2 regions of the Variovorax sp. J2P1-31 genome follow, and region 2 is predicted to be linked to the other one. Evidence: riboswitches for the same ligand, from Rfam matches in the RefSeq annotation. Region 2 holds a riboswitch; the other holds the start of a gene.
The links. A riboswitch is a leader RNA that binds a small molecule or an ion and turns the genes downstream of it on or off. The one in region 2 is predicted to bind thiamine pyrophosphate.
Positions count from the first base shown of each region.

Region 1: it holds a riboswitch for thiamine pyrophosphate, as region 2 does, so the genes downstream of both, thiC (phosphomethylpyrimidine synthase ThiC) here and QTI20_RS17800 (purine-cytosine permease family protein) in region 2, are expected to answer to the same signal.

Region 1 covers NZ_JASZYA010000007.1:266-10,475, forward strand. The annotation lists gene thiC (phosphomethylpyrimidine synthase ThiC) at 1-1,751, opposite strand, end outside; TPP riboswitch at 1,832-1,940, opposite strand; gene QTI20_RS30390 (hypothetical protein) at 2,138-2,347, shown strand; gene QTI20_RS30395 (phosphocholine-specific phospholipase C) at 2,379-4,568, shown strand; gene hisN (histidinol-phosphatase) at 4,629-5,435, opposite strand; gene QTI20_RS30405 (ABC transporter substrate-binding protein) at 5,631-6,653, shown strand; gene QTI20_RS30410 (LamG domain-containing protein) at 6,778-8,862, shown strand; gene QTI20_RS30415 (hypothetical protein) at 8,859-9,167, shown strand; gene QTI20_RS30420 (phosphocholine-specific phospholipase C) at 9,185-10,210, shown strand, end outside.
Region 2 covers NZ_JASZYA010000002.1:1,429,893-1,440,102, reverse strand. The annotation lists gene QTI20_RS17845 (AraC family transcriptional regulator) at 1-45, shown strand, start outside; tRNA gene QTI20_RS17840 (tRNA-Asn) at 140-215, opposite strand; tRNA gene QTI20_RS17835 (tRNA-Asn) at 357-432, opposite strand; gene QTI20_RS17830 (TonB-dependent siderophore receptor) at 493-2,646, opposite strand; gene QTI20_RS17825 (thiamine phosphate synthase) at 2,685-3,602, opposite strand; gene QTI20_RS17820 (thiazole synthase) at 3,607-4,425, opposite strand; gene thiS (sulfur carrier protein ThiS) at 4,430-4,627, opposite strand; gene QTI20_RS17810 (FAD-dependent oxidoreductase) at 4,624-5,715, opposite strand; gene thiD (bifunctional hydroxymethylpyrimidine kinase/phosphomethylpyrimidine kinase) at 5,784-6,635, shown strand; gene QTI20_RS17800 (purine-cytosine permease family protein) at 6,574-7,929, opposite strand; TPP riboswitch at 8,024-8,127, opposite strand; gene QTI20_RS17795 (hypothetical protein) at 8,370-9,209, opposite strand; gene QTI20_RS17790 (hypothetical protein) at 9,212-9,862, opposite strand.

The sequences.
Region 1 (10,210 bases), on a different contig from region 2:
ACCTCCTGCGTGATCTTCATCGAACAAAACTTCGGCCCGCACATCGAACAGAAGTGCGCCACCTTGCTCGAATCCTTCGGCAGCGTCTCGTCATGGAATTCGCGCGCGGTGTCCGGATCGAGCCCGAGGTTGAACTGGTCCTGCCAGCGGAATTCGAAGCGCGCCTTGCTCAGCGCATCGTCGCGCGAGCGCGCCCCCGGATGCCCCTTGGCCACGTCGGCCGCATGCGCCGCGATCTTGTACGCGATGATCCCCTGCTTCACGTCGTCGCGGTCCGGCAGGCCCAGGTGCTCCTTGGGCGTCACGTAGCAGAGCATCGCGGTTCCGGCCCAGCCGATCATGGCCGCGCCGATGGCGCTGGAGATGTGGTCATACCCGGGCGCGATGTCGATGGTCAGCGGGCCCAGCGTGTAGAAGGGCGCCTCGTGGCAGTGCTTGAGCTGCTCGTCCATGTTGGCCTGGATCATGTGCATCGGCACATGGCCCGGGCCTTCGATCATGGTCTGCACGTCGTGCTTCCAGGCCACCTGCGTGAGCTCGCCCAAGGTGCGCAGCTCGGCGAACTGCGCCTCGTCGTTCGCGTCGGCGCCCGAGCCCGGCCGCAGGCCGTCGCCCAGCGAGAAGCTCACGTCGTAGGCCTTCATGATGTCGCAGATGTCCTCGAAGTGCTCGTACAGGAAGCTCTCCTTGTGGTGCGCGATGCACCACTTGGCCATGATCGAGCCGCCGCGCGAGACGATGCCGGTCATGCGGTCGGCCGTGAGGTGGATAAAAGGCAGGCGCACGCCCGCGTGGATGGTGAAGTAGTCGATGCCCTGCTCGGCCTGCTCGATCAGCGTGTCGCGGAAGATCGCCCAGGTCAGGTCCTCGGCCACGCCGCCCACCTTCTCCAGCGCCTGGTAGATCGGCACGGTGCCGATGGGCACCGGGCTGTTGCGCACGATCCAGTCGCGCGTGGTGTGGATGTTCTTGCCGGTCGACAGGTCCATCACGTTGTCGGCGCCCCAGCGGATGGCCCACACCAGCTTCTCCACCTCTTCCTCGATGCTCGAGGTCACGGCCGAGTTGCCGATGTTGGCGTTGATCTTGACCTTGAAGTTGCGCCCGATGGCCATCGGCTCGACCTCGGGGTGGTTGATGTTCGCGGGAATGATCGCGCGGCCGCGCGCCACCTCGTCGCGCACGAACTCGGGCGTGATGATCTTCGGGATGCGCGCGCCCATCGGGTTGCCGGCCACGCGCTTGGCGCGTTCCTCGTGCGCCAAGTACTCGGCCATCCACTCGCGCTTGCCGTTCTCGCGCAGCGCCACGTACTCCATCTCGGGCGTCACGATGCCGCGGCGCGCGTAGTGCATCTGCGTGACGTTGGCACCGCTCTTCGCGCGGCGCGGTGCGCGCTGCAGCGCGGCCGCGTCGGCGCGCAGCTGCGCGATGCGCTCGCTCTCCTCGCCCTTGCCGCCATCGTCGAGCGCCACGCGCACGCGGCCCTCGTAGCCTTCGGTGTCGCCGCGCTCGGCGATCCAGGCGCCGCGCAGGTCGGGCAGGCCGCGGCGCACGTCGATGTCGACCGTGGCGTCGGTGTAGGGGCCCGAGGTGTCGTAAAGCGACACGCACTCGCCGTTGCTCAGCGCGACGTCGCGCACCGGCACGCGCAGGTCGGGCCGGCTGCCGGTGATGAAGGTCTTGGTCGAGGCGGGAAAGGGCTCGCGTGTGAGCGTGAGCAGCGAGGCGAAGTTGTCGATGGCGTTCATGAGGGGCACTCCTGGTTTGAATGGGTGCTCCGCAATCGCTCGACGGACCCACGGCCCTCGAGAAAAAAGGGACCTGTGGATCAGGGAACTGCAGCTCTTCTTACGCCGGTACTAACCGGTTCAAGTTCGCGGGATCGGCGATAGGGATCGCCATCTCAGCACGTTGCACGTGCGCCCCGGAGCGGGGTGGATTCTAGGAGCGCATCGCCGCCACCGCAATGCCCTCGGTGCATTTGCAACAACGCGCGACCACGCCACGGTGTCAATCGCCTGTCACGAACGGGGCAGAAGATTGCGGCGCAAATGGTAGTTGTGGATTTTGTTGCAACTCCATGGATGCGCCTCAACGCCCGGTTCCCCATTCCTTCAATTTCAGGAAACCCTCGATGACCTCCACGCCCTCTTTCCTGCGTGCCCCCGCCCGGCGGCTGGCGGCCGCTGCCGCGATCGCACTGCTGACCGGCGTGCTCGCCGCCTGCGGTGGCGGCAGCGGTGGCAGCACGCCGACACCGCCCACCACGACGCCGACCACGCCGACCGACCCCGGCACGCCGACGGACCCCACCGTCAAGCCCGAGATGCGCTGCGCGCCCTGAACCCCTCGTCCAGAAAACAAGGCACCACACCATGACCTCACGCCGCAACTTCCTGCGCAGCACCGCCACCACCGGCATGGCCGCCGCCACGCTGGCCGCCTTCCCGCCCAGCATCCGCCGCGCGCTCGCCATCGAGGCGAACAACGTCACCGGCACCATCATGGACGTCGAGCACGTCGTGATCCTGATGCAGGAGAACCGCTCCTTCGACCACTACTTCGGCACCCTGATGGGCGTGCGCGGCTTCGGCGACCGCTTCACCGTGCCGCTGGCCAAGGGCCTCAACGTCTGGCAGCAGAGCGATGCCAACGGCAAGCCCATCCTGCCCTACCACCTCGACGGCACGCAGGGCAACGCCCAGCGCGTGAGCGGCACGCCGCACTCGTGGAGCAACGGCCAGGACGCCTGGGACGGTGGCCGCATGAACCAGTGGCCGCGCTACAAGAACGTGCCCTCGATGGGCTACTTCATGGAAGCCGAGCTGCCCTTCCAGTTCTCGCTGGCCAACGCCTTCACGCTGTGCGACGCCTACCACTGCGCGATGCACACCGGCACCAACTCCAACCGCCTGTTCCTCTGGAGCGGCACCAACGGCCCGACCGGCGCCAACGTGGCCGTGGTCAACAACGAGTGGGACGGCATGGACAGCCCGGCCACCGGCTACCAGTGGAAGACCTATCCCGAGCGGCTGGAAGAGGCCAAGGTCAGCTGGATGGTCTACCAGAACATGCCGGACAACTACACCGACAACTCGCTGGCCGGCTTCAAACAGTACCGCCAGGCCAACGTCGCCTCGGGCAAGCCGGTGAGCTCCGACGACAACGTGGTCTCGCCCGCCTACGACCCGGCCAGCGACAACACCGGCAACCCGCTCTACAAGGGCATCGCCAACACCATGCCCGACGGCGGCTTCCTCGAGACCTTCCGCCAGGACGTCAAGAACCGCAAGCTGCCGCAGGTGTCGTGGATCGTCGCACCGGCGACCTACTCCGAGCACCCCGGCCCCTCGAGCCCGGTGCAGGGCGCCTGGTACACCCAGCAGGTGCTGGACGCGCTCACCGCCGTGCCCGAGGTCTGGAGCAAGACGGTGCTGCTGATCAACTTCGACGAGAACGACGGCTACTTCGACCACGTGCCCTCGCCCGCCGCACCTTCGCTCAACCCCGACGGCAGCGCCGCCGGCAAGACCACGCTGCCCGCGGCCGACATCGACTTCGAGCGCTTCACGCACCCCGCGCCCCCCGGCACCACCGACCAGCCCAAGCCCGACGGCCGCGTCTACGGCCCGGGCGTGCGCGTGCCGATGTACGTGGTCTCGCCCTGGAGCCGCGGCGGCTGGGTCAACTCGCAGGCCTTCGACCACACCTCGGTGGTGCGTTTCCTGGAAGCGCGCTTCGGCGTCAAGGAACCCAACATCAGCCCGTTCCGGCGTGCGGTGTGCGGCGACCTGACCAGCGCCTTCAACTTCAAGACGCCCAACAGCGAAGTGCTGCCCACGCTGGCCGGCCGCAAGAGCAAGAGCGACGCCGACACGCTGCGCGCGCAGCAGCAGGCGCTGCCGCAGATCGTGCCGCCGGCCAATCCGCAACTGCCGGTCCAGGCCCGGGGCACCCGCCCCTCGCGCGCCCTGCCCTACGAACTGCACGTGAGCGCACGCGCCGATGCGCTGAGCGGCAACGCGCGGCTGCTGTTCGCCAACACCGGCAAGGCCGGCGCGGTGTTCCATGTCTACGACAAGCTGCACCTCGACCGGCTGCCGCGCCGCTACATGGTGGAGGCCGGCAAGACGCTGGACGACGCCTGGAGCACCGCGAGCGACAACGGCCTCTACGACCTCTGGGTGCTGGGCCCCAACGGCTTCCATCGCCACTTCAAGGGCGACCTGAACCCGCTGCGCGCGGCCAACGCGGCCATTCCCGAAGTGCGCGTCTGCTACGACATCGCCAACGGCAACGTCTACCTGAGCATGAACAACACGGGCAAGAACGCCGTGAAGTTCAGCATCCAGGCCAAGGCCTACCGCGAGGACGGCCCCTGGACCGCCACCGTGGCGGGCGGCGCCACGGTCGAGCAGCACTGGGAACTGGCCGGCAGCGGACGCTGGTACGACTTCGCCGTGACCTGCGATGCCGACCCGGCCTACTACCGGCGCTTCGCGGGCCGTGTGGAAACCGGCCAGCATTCGGTGAGCGACCCGGCGATGGGCCTGAACAGCCTCTGATCGCCACGCGCTGAAGAAGACAAAGAAAAGACGGCCCGCCCAGCGCGGGCCGTTGCCGTTTCAGGCGGCGCTGTCGGGCACGCCGGCCAACAGCGCCAGCGCCTGCGCATGCAGCGCCGGCGTGGCGGCCGCCAGCACGCGGCCGTCGGAGCCGGTGTACAGCGCGCGCCCGCGCCAGTCGGTGATCACCCCGCCCGCGCCTTCCACCACACCCACCAGCGCCATGTAGTCGTAGGGCTGCAGCTGGCATTCGGCCACCAGGTCGACGTGGCCGCCCGCGAGCTGCGCATAGCCGTAGCAGTCGCCGCCGAAGCGGCGCATCGCGCAGGCCTTGCTGAGCGCGTCGTAGGCGGCCCATTCGTCGGCCGCGAAGGCATCGGGCGAGGTGGTGACGATGCGCGCCCGCGCCAGCGTGGTGCAGCCGCTGGCATGCACCGCGCGCCCGTTGCAGCGGGCCCCGCGGCCGGCCTGGCCGATCCAGCGTTCGCCCAGCACCGGCATGTCGATCAGGCCGAGCTCGACGCGTCCGCCATGCACCAAGGCGATCAGCGTGCCCCACAGCGGCGAGCCGGTGATGAAGCTCTTGGTGCCGTCGATGGGGTCGAGCACCCACACATGCTCGGCATCGATGCGCACGCGCCCATGCTCCTCGCCCAGGATGCCGTGCGTGGGCACTTCGGCCTCGAGCCGCGCGCGCATCGCGGCCTCGGCCGCGCGGTCGGCGATGGTGACCGGGCTGGCATCGGCCTTGAGGTCGACCTCCAGGGCGGTACGGAAAGTGCGTAGCGAATGCGCGGCCGCCAGGTCCGCCAGCTGGCCGGCCAGCGCGGGGAAATCGATCGGAGAAGCAGGGGACGTGGAAGCCATGGAAAGGTCTCGGCAGAAGCGGAAAGGTTGTCAAGGAGTTGTCATACGCATCGATCAATATCGTGGCATGAATGGTGCTTGTGGAGATTCTTGCAAATTCCCAGTAATCGCACAAACGCAATTATTCGCCCAATGTTGGTGAAGCACCGCGATCCGTTCCGCCCCATTTCCGATCACTGCACTCTGGAGCCCTCCATGTCCACCATCGCTTCCTTCGCTTCCCGCTTCCGCACCACCACCGTGCTCGCCGCCGCCCTGCTGGCCGCCGCCGCGCACGCCGGCACCATCACCGTCTACTCGGCGCTCGAGGAAGACGAGATCAAGGACTATGTCGCGGCCGCCAAGAAGGACATGCCCGATGTCGACGTGAAGGTGCTGCGCCTGTCGACCGGCGACCTGGGTGCGCGCATCCTGGCCGAGTCGGCCAACCCGCAGCACGACGTGATCTGGGGCTGGGCGCTGACCAACATGCTCGACCCGCGCATCACCGCGCTGCTCGAGCCCTATGCGGCCAAGGGCAGCGAGAAGCTGGCGTCCGCCAACAAGGCCGCCGACGGCAAGTGGTTCACCACCACCGGCTACGTGGGCGCCTTCTGCGTCAACACCGAAGTCCTCAAGGCCAAGAACCTGCCCATGCCCACCAGCTGGAAGGACCTGAGCAACCCCGTCTACAAGGGCGAGGTCGTGATGCCCAACCCGGTGTCCTCGGGCACCGGCTACCTGCAGATCGCGGCGCTGCTGCAATCGAAGGGCAGCGACGAAGGCTGGAAGTTCCTGAAGACGCTCGACGGCAACGTGGCGCAGTACATCAAGTCGGGTTCGCGCCCCTGCAAGGCCGCGCGCGCCGGCGAGTTCGCCATCGGCACCTCGCTGGCCTTCGCCGCGATGCAGTCGGTGGAGGAAGGCTATCCCGTGAAGATGGTGATCCCGAGCGACGGCGCGGGCTACGAGCTCGAGGCCTCGGGCCTGATGGCCAAGGCGCGCAACAAGGCCGACGCGCAGCGCTTCCTCGACTGGACGCTGTCGCCCGGCGCCACCGCGCTCTACACCAAGTACAAGGAAATGGTCACGATCCCGGGCGCGCCGCAATCCAAGGCCGCCAAGGCCGCGGGCCTGCCGGCCGACCTGAGCACCGTGCTCTACAAGATGGACTTCGCGCAATCGGCCAAGGACCGCGACGCGATCCTCTCGGCCTGGACCAAGAACATCGGCCGCTGAGCGGCCACCCGCCGCGGCGGTCCCCGGGTGCGACCGCCTTCTCTTCCCTTTTCCCGATTTCCCGGCGCACGCGGCACCGAGCCGCCGACGCGCCTGTCTTTCCTGTCGTCGACGGAGCCTTCCCGTGAGAGAACAACCTCCAACCCACGCCCGCCTCGGCCGCGCCGCGATCGGCCTGAGCCTGGCCCTGCTGCTGGCCGCCTGTGGCGGCGGTGGCGGCAACACCGGCACGCCCGACCAGCCGCCCGCGCCGCCCGTGACACCGGTCGATCCCCCGGCGCCGCCACCCACGCCGGCGCCCGTCAGCAAGGCATTGCTGATCGGCGTCGACGGCGTGCAATATGAAGCCCTGCAGCAGGCGCTGGCCGCGACGCGCATGCCGACGCTGCAAGGCCTGGGCACGCTGCTGCCGGCCTACACCGGCGGCGTCATGGGCCGCGCCACGCAGCAGCAGGCGACCGCCGGACCGGGCTGGGCCACGCTGCTGACCGGCACCTGGGCCGACCGCCACGAGATCCGCTCCAACTACGAAGGCCAGGCCTTCAGCGCCGACACGGTGTTCAAGCAGCTCAAGGCGGTGCAGGCCGGTGCCCGCACCGCCACCATCGCCAGCTGGGGCGGCCTGCCGCAGCTGCTGCGCGCCGACCGCGCGGCGGGCTACCTCGACCTGGCCAAGGATTGCGCCGGCGACGACGCCTGCGTGGGCAGCGAGACCTCGGCCGCCATCGCTTCCGGCGACTACGCACTGGTGGTGGCCGACTTCCAGGGCCCGGCGCAGGTCGCCGATGTCGCGGGCTACGGCAGCGACTACCAGAACGCGCTGGCCACGCTGGACCGCCGCCTGGCCGCCGTGCGCGCCACGCTGGCCAGCCGCCGCCAGGCGCACCCCGAGGAGGACTGGCTGGTGATCGTCGCGGGCACCCACGGCCTGGGCGCCACCGGCGTCGCCGACGGCATTCCGGTGCCGTCGAACCTCGCCACCTTCGTGGCGCTCGACCGCCCCGCCAACCTCGCGCTCACCGCGCCCACGACCCTGCCGACGGCGATCACGCCCTGGTACGCCTACGCGGCCGCGACCGACATCGCACCCACGCTGCTGACCCACCTGTCGGCCCGCCCCGCCGCCAAGGCCTACGCCATCGACGGCAGCCCGCTGGTGGGCCCGTCGGCGGTGCGGCAGCTCCAGGCCGCGACCAACGAGGCCCGCAGCGGCGTGGTGCTGGGCTGGACCCTGCCGACGCCGCCCGCAGCGCTCACGGTGCTGCGCGACGGCGAAGTGCTGGCCACGCTGCCCGCCAACGCCACCCGTTACGAGGACACGGCGATGAAGCCCGCGGCCAGCGGCTTCTACACCTACAACTACACGGTGGTGGCGGGCAGCGTGCCGACCTCGCTGCGCGCCACGCTGGACTACAAGAAGCCGGAGCCGCCGATCGAGCTGCTCGCCAGCCTGCGCGACGGTCTCACGCACCTGTTCGCGCTGCAGGGCACGCTGGCCGACGGCATCGACGCCGGCACGGTCTTCACGCCCTGGGTCACGGCTGCCGCGCCGGTCTACACCGCCGCCGGCGATGCGCCCTTCAAGGGCACGGGCCGCGCGCTGGCCTCGACCAACTACGCCGGCCCGACGGTCTGCGCATCCTGCGACGGCGGCCTGCGCATTCCCACCGCCAAGGTCACCAGCACCAGCACCTCCTTCAGCTTCGGCTTCTGGTTCCGCTCCGACGCCACGCGCTCGGGCATGCCGATCGTGTCGAACAAGGACTGGGGCAGCGGTTCCAACCCCGGCATCGCGCTGGGGCAGTACGGCAGCGCCATCCGCTTCAACATCGGCAAGGGCGGCGCGCGCCTGGGCGACAAGGACCTGAATTTCAGCGCCAACACCTGGGTCTACGCCGCGATGACGGTCGACATCCCGACCCTCAAGGCCACCTACTACGTGTTCGACCCGGTGCTGGGCATGCAGAGCAGCTCCGGCACGCTGACGGCCGACTACGTGGCGGCGCTCAACGGCCTCAACAAGGGCTTCTCGCTCAACGAGGACGGCGACGGCGGCTACGGCCCGAACTACCGCAACGGCAACGCCAGCAACACCATCGGCGGCCGCTTCGACTACAGCGAATTCGGCAGCTGGAACCGCGCGCTGACACCGGCCGAGATCACCTCGATCGCGCGCTCGGGCAAGTCGATCACCACGCTGCTGCCATGACGGAGGCCCGCATGCAGACGCCCGGCACCGCCCTGCCTTCGCGCCCCGCCGCCTGGCGGTGGCTCTCGACCGCGGCGCTCGCCGGCGCGCTGGCCGCCTGCGGCGGTGGCAGCGGCGGCGCCGCGCCCGCCGGCCCGGCCACGGGCGACAACAAACCTGGCGGCGACACGCCGCTGGTGGTGGTCACGCCCAACGACCCGGCCACCGCCGGCCCGCCCGCCGACGCACTGACGCCGCCGGGCGAAACGCCGCAAGACCCTTCCACCCCGCCCCGGCGCCCCGCATCGGTGCGCTGCGCGCCCTGAGTTCCCGAGATCCGTCCATGAAGAAGAACGACGACCATTCGCCAAGCCGCCGCGGCTTCCTGCGCGCCGCCACCGGCACGGCCGGCGCCGCGGCCGCGATGGGCCTGCTGCCGCCCAGCATCCGGCGCGCGCTGGCCATCCCCGCCGCGCAGGACACCGGCACCATCAACGACGTGCAGCACGTGGTGATCCTGATGCAGGAGAACCGCTCCTTCGACCACTACTTCGGCACGCTGCGCGGCGTGCGCGGCTTCGGCGACCGCTTCCCGGTGCCGCTGGCCAACGGCCAGCCGGTCTGGAACCAGCCGGCCACCAGCGGCAGCGCGACCTGCCTGCCCTTCCACTACGACACCACCCTCACCAGCGCGCAGCGCACCACCGGCATGGCCCACAGCTGGGCCGACGGCCAGCAAGCCTGGAACGGCGGGCGCATGAACCAGTGGGTGGCGGCCAAGACGGCGCGCGCCCTGGGCCACTACAAGGAAAGCGACATGCCTTTCCAGTTCGCGCTGGCCAACGCCTTCACGGTGTGCGATGCCTACCACTGCAGCGAACTCACCGGCACCAACTCGAACCGGCTGTTCCTCTGGACCGGCACCAACGACCCGCTGGGCCAGGGCGGCGGTCCGGCCATCGACAACACCAACGACGACCTCGCCAACGCGCCGGGCTACAGCTGGACCACCTACCCCGAGCGGCTGGAGGCCGCGGGCATCCGCTGGCAGGTCTACCAGGACATGGCGGACAACTACACCGACAACCCGCTCGAAGGCTTCACCAACTACCGCAACGCCTACTACACCGCCACGCCGAACGCGGCCCAGGCCTCGCTCAAGGCCCGCGCGCTGTCGACCCGCTCGCTGGACGACCTGCGCGCCGACGTGACCGGCGGCACGCTGCCGCAGGTCAGCTGGATCGTGGCGCCGGCCAAGTACTCCGAACACCCCGGCCCCTCGTCGCCGCTGTGGGGTGCCGAATACACCTCGCGCGTGCTGGACGCGCTCACGGCCGACCCGGCGGTCTGGAGCAAGACCGTGCTGTTC
Region 2 (10,210 bases):
TTTGGCGCCGCGCCCCGGCAGTTGCGGCGCGGCCTGAAGCCCTGATTGCAGGCAGCCGGACGAGACCCGAAGGCCCGACGAAAAAAAAGCCCGCTGCCATTTCTGACAGCGGGCTCTCCAGAGGCCTTGCGGCTTGTAGTGGCTCCTCGACCTGGGCTCGAACCAGGGACCTACGGATTAACAGTCCGGCGCTCTACCGACTGAGCTATCGAGGAACAAGCCTCAAATTATATGCAATGAAATCGCCGATTTCCTCGTGCGCGCATCTGATTTTCATCGTCGATGCATCGGCAGCAATGAAAATGCCCCACTGCCTTGAGAGCAGTGGGGCATCCAGTGGCCTTGCGGCTTTTTCATGGCTCCTCGACCTGGGCTCGAACCAGGGACCTACGGATTAACAGTCCGGCGCTCTACCGACTGAGCTATCGAGGAACAAGCCTTAGATTATAGCGTGTTTTTTGGGGCTGTCTTGAAACGCATTCGCGCCGCGTCTTACAGCGTGACGTTCACGCCCAGCCGCAGGGTACGCGGCGCGCCCGGGAACAGGTAGACGTGGCCGTACTGGTAGGGCGATTCCTTCCAGTAGCGCTTGTCGGCGACGTTCTCGATGCCCAGCGTCCAGCGCGTGGCCACGCCGGCCATGCGCGTGTCGTAGCGCAGTGCGGCATCGACGCGCGTCCACGCGGGCAGCGTGATCGATCCGTCGGGCAGCACGTTGCGCCGGCCCTCGTGCGAGAGCAGGCCCTGCACCTCGAGCCCCGGCACGGCCGCGATGCGGTAGGCGGCCTGCGCACGCAGCACCTGCCGGGGCACGTTGGTCGGGCGCTGGCCGTTGATGGCGGGCGAGAACTCGCTGCCCTCGCGCTTGGCGTCGATCAAGGTGAGGCTGCCGCCCAGCCGCCACGGGCCGGTGCGGCCTTCGGCGCTGAGCTCGAGGCCGCGGTGCACGGCCTTGCCGTCGTTGCGGCCGATGCAGTCGGCGCCGGCATTGCTGCAGGCGTCGATGTTGGTCATGGGGCGCGAGATGTCGAACCACGCGGCCTGCCAGTTGAAGTTCTCCTGGCCGCCCTTGAAGCCGATCTCCCATTGGCGCGAGACCAGCGCCGGCAGCGCTTCGCCCGCATTGGCGTACTGCGAGGCCTTGTTGGGCACGATCTGCGACTCCACGCCTTCGCCCCAGCTCGCATAGGCCATCAGGCCCGGTTGCAGCGCATAGCTGATGGCGAGCCATGGCGTGGTGATGCCGTCCTTGTAGCCGGTGGGGCGCGAGCCGTCGGTGCGCACGCTGTCGCGGTCGAGCCGGGTGTGGCGCAGGCCGACCCAGGTCGTGAGCTGCGTGTTCCAGCGGATCGCGTCCTGCAGCGAGAGTTCGGTCGAGCGCTCGTCGCGGTTGGTGTTCGGGTCGTAGACCGCGGGCTCGAGCGGCACCACGGCCGTGCCCCAGATGTTGCCGGGTGTGCCCAGGAAGGTGTTGGTCTGGTCCTGGAAGCGGTTGCGCACGCGGCTCGCCAGCAGGCCGATCGACAGGTCGTGCCGTACGCTGCCGGTCATGGCCTGGCCCTTGAGGTTGAGGCTGCCCGCGGTCTGCGTGCGGCGCTCGTTCTCGCTGCGGAAGTCGTAGAGGTCGAAGCTGCCGTCTGAACAGTAGCGGTCGTAGTTGCCTTCGGCGCTGCAGCCGAAGGCATAGGCCAGGCGGTCGTCGCTCTTCAGGCGCTGCTGGCCGATCTGCGCGCTCCAGCGCCAGTCGGCATTGATGGCCTGCGTGAAGCGCAGCGTGCCGGTGAGCCCTTCGAACACCGAGGGCTGCGACCAGGGCTGGTTGTTGATGTTGATGCGCGGGTCCATCGGCGCGGGCAGCGTGCTGCCCAGCAGGCTGAAGCCGTTCTGGCTGGGCTGCGTCTTCTTGCTGTATTCGATCTCGGCCTCGATCACCGAATCGCGCGTGATGCGCCAGTCGGCCGCCAGCGAGGCCAGGTGGCGCTGGCCGTCGAGTGCGAAGGTGCGCGGCTTCAGGTCTTCGGCCGCGACGTTGAGCCGGTAGCCGAACTGGCGCTCGGCACCGAAGCGCCCGCCCAGGTCGACCGCGCCCAGCACGCTGCCGCGGCCCGAGACTTCGGCGCGCACTTCGCGCAGGTCGTTCTCGGTGGGCCGCTTCACCACGTAGTTGACCAGGCCGCCCGGCGCGCTGGTGCCGGCCTGGATGCCGCTGGTGCCGCGCAGGATCTCGACGCGCTCCTTGTTGTCGAGCGCGATCGCGGTCTCGGCGCTGATCGGCAGGCCTTCGCGTCGGTAGTTGAAGCGGTTGTCCAGCACGAAGCCGCGCACCGTGAGGTAGTCCCAGTAGCCGGCCGAGTTGTAGGCGTCGGTGACCGAGGCGTCGAACTGCGTGAGGTCGGCCAGCCGGCGTGCGCCGCTGGCCTGCAGTTGCCGGCTGTCGACGATGGTGGCCGACAGCGGCACCTCCTTCAACGGCAGGTCGCCGAAGCCGGCGATGTCGGCCTGCGGCGCGGCGCTGCGCGCGTCGACGGTCACGGGGGCCAGCGTGGCCTCCTGTGGCTGCGCCTGGGCGGCGCTGGCCATCGAGAACAGGGCGGCGGCAACGGCCAGGGCTAGGGGAGAGAAGGCAGGAGGGCGAGCGACGGACATGGAAGCAGGAGCAGTCTGGAAAAAAGAAGAAGGAGAGGTCAGTGAACGGCGGCGGCCACCGCGGCGGTGAGTTCCGCGGCCGTGGCTTCGGGGTCGTCGGCGGCGATCAGCGCGCGCACCATCGCGACCGAGCCCACGCCGGTGTCCAGTACCGCGGGCAGCCGTTCGGCATCGATGCCGCCGATGGCCACCAGCGACTGGCCGCGCAGCAGGCGCGCATAGGCGCCCAGGCGCGCCAGGCCCTGCGGGGCGGTGGCCATCTTCTTGAGCGTGGTCGGGAACACCGCGCCCATCGCGATGTAGCTGGGGCTCACCGCATCGGCGCGCACCATCTCGGCATAGCCGTGCGTGCTCACGCCCAAGCGCAGGCCCGCGCTGCGGATGCGTTGCAGGTCTGCGGGTGCGAGCGCATCCAGGTCTTCCTGGCCCAGGTGCACGCCATAGGCGCCGGCGTCGATCGCGGCCTGCCAGTGGTCGTTGATGAACAGCAGTGCGCCGGTGCCGCGCACGGCTTCGACCGCAGCCCGCGTCTCGGCTGCGATGGCCGCCGCGTCGTCGGACTTGAAGCGCAGTTGCACCGTGGGCACGCCCGCACGCGCCATGCGGCCGACCCAGGCGGCGTCGGGCAGCACCGCGTAGAGGCCCAGCCGCTCGGGGCAGGCCGCGAAGGCATTGAGGCGTCGGGCGGGCGGCAGGGGCGACATGCCGAAGTCTTCGGGCGCATCGGGCCAGGCCTGCGCATCGAAACGACCCGTGCGCGCGGTCTGGGCCTGCCAGGCGCGGGCCAGGCAGTCGGCATCGACCTCGATGAAGCCGAGCTGGAGGCAGTTCTGTTTCGCGGTGCCGTAGACATCCGCTGCGGCCGGGATGTCGACCGGGGCCGTTGCCGCCAGGGTGCCGAGGCGTTCGCTGCAAGTCGCGACGGTGGCGGGGGCAGGGGTGTCGTCGTGCGTCATGTGTTCATTGGGCCTCGTGATGCCAGAAGGGGGTGCCGAGAACCGGCGTGCTGGGTTGGGCCGCATCCTGCGCGGCCATGGCGCCGGCGCGGCGGGCGGCACGGCCGGCCTGCACGGCGTCGGCGAAGGCGCCGGCCATCGCGACCGGGTCCTGCGCGAGCGCCACCGCGGTGTTGAGCAGCACGCCGTCGTAGCCCCACTCCATCACCTGGCAGGCGTGCGAGGGCAGGCCCAGGCCGGCATCGACCAGCATGGGCACGTCGAGCCGCTCGCGCAGCAGTTGCAAAGCGTAGGGGTTGACCGGGCCGCGGCCGGTGCCGATGGGCGCGGCCCAGGGCATCACGGCCTGGCAGCCGACGTCGACCAGGCGCTGGCACAGCACCAGGTCTTCGGTGCAGTAGGGCAGCACCTGGAAGCCGTCGCGGATCAGGTAGGAGGCCGCTTCGACCAGGTTCAGCGTGTCGGGCTGCAGCGTGTAGTCGTCGCCGATCAGTTCGAGCTTGATCCACGGCGTGTCGAACAGCTCGCGCGCCATCTGCGCGGTGGCGATGACCTCCTGCACGCCGTGGCAGCCGGCGGTGTTGGGCAGCACCGGCACGCCGAGCCGCCGCAACAGCGCCCAGAAGCCGTGGTCGTCGGTGGCGCCGGGGGCCTGGGCCGCGGTCTGCCGTCGCAGCGAGGCGGTGAGCATCGCGGGCCGCGCGCGCTCGACCGCGGCCGCGAGCACGTCGGGCGAGGGATAGCGTGCCGTGCCCAGCAGCAGGCGGCTGTGGAAGGTCTGGCCGTACAGGACCAGCGGATCGTCGGATGGGGCGGGGTTCATGGCGTCAGCCTCCGGTGACAGGGCGGATGACCTCGATGCGGTCCTCGTCCTGGAGGGGATGTTGGTCATAGGTCGAGCGCGGCACGAAGGCGCGGTTGACCGCCACCGCGAAGGGCGGCACGGCCTTCAGGGCCGCCAGCGCATCGGCCACCGTGGCGGGTGCGGGCAGCGTGTGCGGAATGTCGTTGATCAGCACGTTCATGCGAGGGTCTCCGTCGTCGTGAGGCCAAGGCGTTCCGCCAGCGCGGAGCGGCCGTCGGCCAGCCATTCCATCGCCATGTCGAGTATCGCCGGGGCGAGCATGAAACCGTGGCGGTAGAGGCCGTTGATCTGTAGCACGCGCGACGCCGGCTGGCGCAGCGCGGGCAGGTTGTCGAGCAGCGTCGGGCGGCACTGGGTCGCGATCTCGAGGATGCGCGCCTCGCCGAAGCCGCTGTGCACCGCATAGGCCGCGCTCAGCAGTTCGAGCGTGGAACGCACGCTGGCCGGCGACATGTCGTTCGATTCGATCTCGGTCGCACCGATCACGAACACGCCGCCGGGCTTGGGCGCGATGTACAGCGGATAGCGCGGGTGCACCAGCCGGGTCGGCCGCGTCAGGCCCACCTCGGGCGCATGAACGCGGATCACCTCGCCGCGCACGCCGCGCAGCGCGGGCCATTGCGGCAGCGCGCCGAGGCCGCGGCAGTCGATCACGCGCTCGTGCGCGCCCGGCGTGAAGTCGGCGGGCGCGCGGGCTGCGTGCCAGTGCAGCTGCACGTTGGGCAAGGCTTCGAGTTCGGTCCGCAGCGCGAGCAGCAGCGCGCGGTTGTCGAGCTGGCCTTCCTCCGGCAGGAACAGGCCCTGCGCGAAGCGCGTGCCCAGCGCGGGTTCGAGCGCCGCGATGCCGGCCGCGTCCACGCGCTGCATCGCCGGCAGCTCGGGCACCTCGGTGCCGGTGCGTTCGAGCACCCGTGCCAGGCGCGCCGCTTCGGCCGCGTCCTGACGATGCCACAGCACCAGCGTGCCTTCGCGCTGGAAGAAGACCGGCGTGGCCAGCGAGGCCAGCAGCGCGGGCCAGCGGTCCAGCGCGTAGCGCCCCATGCGCACCACCGACAGTGGCGCGACGGCCGATTCGGCCAGCGGCGCGAGCATCGCCGCGGCCACGCGTGCAGCGGCGCCATCGGCCTCCGGGCCGCCCGCATCGAACAGTGCAACCCGGCAACCGGCACGCGCCAGCGCGAGCGCCATCAGCCGGCCCATCAGGCCGGCGCCGAGCACGTTGGCGGCATCGAAAGGCAGTGTCTTCATCGCATCGACCTCCTGGCGACGGGCCGCCATCGCCCATAATTTTCAGCATGACGAACCCATCGACCTCCATGCCTTCCTCTGCCCAACGCTATGCCCGCGTGCTGTCCATCGCGGGCTCCGACAGCGGCGGCGGCGCCGGCATCCAGGCCGACCTCAAGACCTTCGCGGCGCTGGGCTGCTACGGCATGACCGCCATCACCGCGCTCACCGCACAGAACACGCTGGGCGTGCGCGGCATCCACGGCGTGCCGCCGGAATTCCTCAAGGCGCAGATCCAGGCCGTGGTCGAGGACATCGGCGTCGATGCGGTCAAGCTGGGCATGCTGCATGCGCCCGAGGTGGTCGAGGTGGTGGCCTGGGCCATCGACCACTACCAGCTGCCCAACGTGGTGCTCGACCCGGTGATGATCGCCACCAGCGGCGACCGCCTGATCGCGCCCGCGACCGTCGAGGTGCTGGTGCGCGAGCTGTTCCCGCGCGCCACGGTCGTGACGCCCAACCTCGACGAGGCCGCGCTGCTGATCGGCCATGCGATCGACGGCATCGAAGCACTCGACGGCGCGTGCGATGAACTGCTCGCGCTCGGCGCACGCGCCATGCTGCTCAAGGGCGGCCATCTGCCGGGCGAGGAGGTGGTCGACGTGCTGGCGCTGCGCGGCGGTGCGCGCCATCGCCATGCATCGGCACGCATCGCCAGCCGCAACCTGCACGGCACCGGCTGCACGCTGTCGTCGGCCATCGCCGCGCACCTGGCGCTGGGGCATGCGCTGCCCGAGGCCGTGGCGCTGGCGCGCGCCTACGTGCTCGGCGCGATGGCGGCCGGCGTCGACGTGGTGGTGGGCGAGGGCCATGGTCCGCTCAACCATGGCTTCGCGCCAGTGCCGACCCATCGCTTGGCGCGGGCGACCGCGGCCGCGTGAGCCAGGCCAGCACGAAGCTCAGCGCCAGCGTGGGCAGCGCCGAACCCCACTGCGGCGCCCAGGCCGCGCAGCCGTGGTACAGCGCGATGCCGGCCAGCCACAGCCCGGCCGCGATCGGGTCGACGCGGCGTGTGGTCACCGTCGATGCGCCCGTGCCCAGCCGGCCCAGGATCACGCCGTAGAGCGGCACGAAGACCGAACTCAGCATCAGCAGAAAGGGCTCGAGCGTGTGCATCGGCAGCACCAGCGCAAAGGCGATGCACACGGCGGCCAGCACCAGGCCCCAGCGCCGCACGCTCCAGCGCGGGCGCAGGCTGTGGGCCGACACCGAGCCCGAGTAGACGTCGCCATAGGCGTTGTCCAGTTCGTCGATCAGGATCAGGCCGAGCGCCAGCAGGCCGCCCTGTGCGAGCAGCAGCGCGGTCACGAGGTTGGTGCCCGGCTCGGCCACGCTGACCACCATCACGCCCAGCGCATAGCACCAGACGTTGGCGATGCCGTAGCCCAGCCAGGTGCCGCCGAAGGCGCCGCCCAGGCCGCGGCCCGCGCGCCGGCCGTGCCGCGCGTAGTCGGCCACCAGCGGAAGCCACGACACCGGCATCGCGATCACCAGGTCGAGCGCGCCGAACATGCCCATGCTGCCGTTGCCGGGGCGCGACCAGAAGGCGTCGAAGCCCCTGGCGTGGAGCTGCGAGGCGAACTGCCAGCTCAGCCACAGTAACGAGAGCACCACCAGCGGCAGGCCGAAGCGGCTCACGAAGCGGCGCACCAGCGTCACCATCGAACCCGCCAGCAGGGCCAGCAGCACGCCGCCCCAGAGCAGCGTGGTCAGCGCCGTGCCGAGCAGGCCGCCGGCATCGAGGCCGAAGGCGCGTTGGGCCAGCGCCTGCGTGCCTTCGCGCATCACCACGAGTTCGAAGGTGGTCCAGCCGATCAGCTGCACGATGTTGAGCAGCACCGGCAGCCGCGCGAAGGCGCTGCCGTAGGTCGCATGCATCAGCCCCGCGCTCGCGAGGCCGCTCTCGCAGCCCAGCCGCGCGGTCCAGGCGAGCAGCGCCGCGCCGATGCACGAGCCCACGAGGATCGCGACCGTCGCGTCGCGCGTGCCCACGGCCGGCACCAGGTAGGCGCCGATCTGCATCACCAGCAGGCCCACGCCCAGGCTGAACCACAGCGCCGCATGGTCGTGCCAGCCGAAGACGCGGCTGGACGGGGGCAGGGGGGTGAGCGCCTCGTTGCCGCCCGGCGCGGCGGGCCGCGGGGCGGAAGAAGTCGTCGTCGGAGTCGTTGCCATTCATTTGCTCCAGTGCAAATTCTTTGGCAGGTGGGCGTGGCCCGAATGCGCATGGCACGCGCCGGGACTCGAAGGAGCGGGCGTGACGACGTGACGGTTTTCGGACCGGCTTCCCTGCGCGAGGATTACCTCAATCAGGTTCAAAGGGACTTTCTCAGCCGTTGCAGCTTTGCTGCTTCAGCACCCCTAGCGGTCTCCTCGGTGACGAGGAGATGGGCGGATTCTAGTCCGATGACAGTTGTTGCCATCACAGTTATAGCCATCTGGCGAGCGTCGAAGACAGATGTGCTCGGAAACTGATGTCACTAGCAACAGGAGCGACGCCGGATGTGTCTAGCGGCATGAGCGCTGAACCCTCTAGAGGCAGCCAACGACGCTTCGGCCCTGTCAAAACGGGCTCTCTGTTTGGAGCAGGGCGAACACATACTCCGATCCAGCACCTAAGTCGGCAAGACTGAGGCCTTCGCTGGAAGCGCGAACTTTGGGTTGAGGAACACGATCTGGTCTAAGTCCGAGAAGAAGGACATAAGGTTATAGGGCGTGATGGGCGCATCACCTGGATGAGCGCCGTGGCAGCGAATATCAAAACAGCTCGCCAGTCGCGTGTGCTGATTGGTGTCGATCAACTGCATGCCTTCGATCACCCAGAGGATCATCGAGTCGAATACTTCGCGGATCTCGGCAAGGTTGTGGGCGTGTTGGCCCTTGTTGGTGAACTTCTTGTAGCGGCCTGTCGTCGATAAATGCATCTGCTGCGACATGGTGTTGAATCTGTCGAAACCGATGTGCTCTATGACGCGATGAATACGGTCGATGGCCGCGCTCCATCCGAGGACAACCGCTGCCCTTTGATGGCCTGCCTTCGCGCACGCAATCGCCTCGGCGAGATATTCGCTCTCTTCTGAGTTTGAAAGCGCTGCAAAGAATGTGTCGAAGGCAGATGGTGCGGCTGCGCCGAATGCCCCTTGCTGCGACGGGATCACCAAGTTGTCGTTGAACGGCTTGATGATGGCGTCAAGCGCCTCCATGTAGCTCTTGACCAAGTTGTTGGGCGCACTGATCCGAATTAGGCGTGTGAAATGTGCGTTGTAGCCATCAAGGTCTTCAGCCGCCAGGGAGTGCCTGAAGACAGGCAAGAATTCTTTGTGCCACAGCGCACCGAGTGCTTTGGCCTCTGACCGGAGTGCCCCCTTGTTGATAGTGGCAGTGGTTTCCGATTTTATGGCCCGTCTGAAGGTTTTTAGCCGGGTCAGCAGTCCCTCGATTTGTTCGTGTTCCACGGTCAATCAAAGGTCTTGATTGCTGCCGCAAGTTCCTTCTTTCCCTGCTCGGAAAGCCGTACCTCGCTGACGCCGGCCTCCCACGTTCCGAAATCGAACGTGGCTGCATTGTTCTTGAAGATTCTGGTGAAGTTGGCTTTGTCGTAGCACTTTCTCATCTTGCATTCTTCGCGGATGGCTTCCACCGACGCAACGAATTCACCGTCAGTCAAAGCGCGATGCATGCTTTGCAACATCGCGATTCGAATCTGACCCTCAGACATGCCCGTCACGCCGAGGTCTGTAAAAAGAGCCTCGAACGTTCCATCATTCTTGTAGAAAACGTTGTTCAGTTGCCCTAGCGTCACATCATTTTTCTCCAAGAATTTTCTGGTCTTCATGTGGATGTCGGCCAGACCGATGTCTGACCCGTCGTTCACTTTTGGCTGAGTAGCGGGAGGCTGCTGCGTCTCGTTGTTCTGGTCATCCACCTCGGTGGCGACTTTGGGTGTGGGTGCGGGCGCTGGCGGAGGAGACGGGGGAGGGTGCGGCGGCGAGGCACGCTTTGCCAGGGCTTCTTTGAGCAGCAGCTCAAAACACGTCGTTTTCAGCGACTCGGGGACGAGCGCAACGATTTCAATGATTTCTTTGACTTGTTCTTTGAGGTCGGCCATCACGCGAGTCCAGATAGTGAACGAGCGTCAATGTTAAGGCCGAGGCAACAATTGCTATCAAAAGCAGGGTGGAGCCACAGACTCAGGTGCCCATAAAGCCAAATTCGGCACATTCCGGGAGCGTCGCAAAGCCAGTACTTAGATCTTTGGATTGAGCCTTACCTCAATCAGGTTCAACGGGACTTTCTCAGTCGTGTCGGCCAGCCGACGCAGAACCCCTAGCGAACTGTCGTCCTAGGCGCTGTTCCACGTGTGCCGCGGGTCCAGTTGCGTACGGAAGAACCCGGCACGACGCAGTCCTTGAGCGGCTCGGCTGCACAAGTGCGATGGGTTGGCGCGTACCTCGGC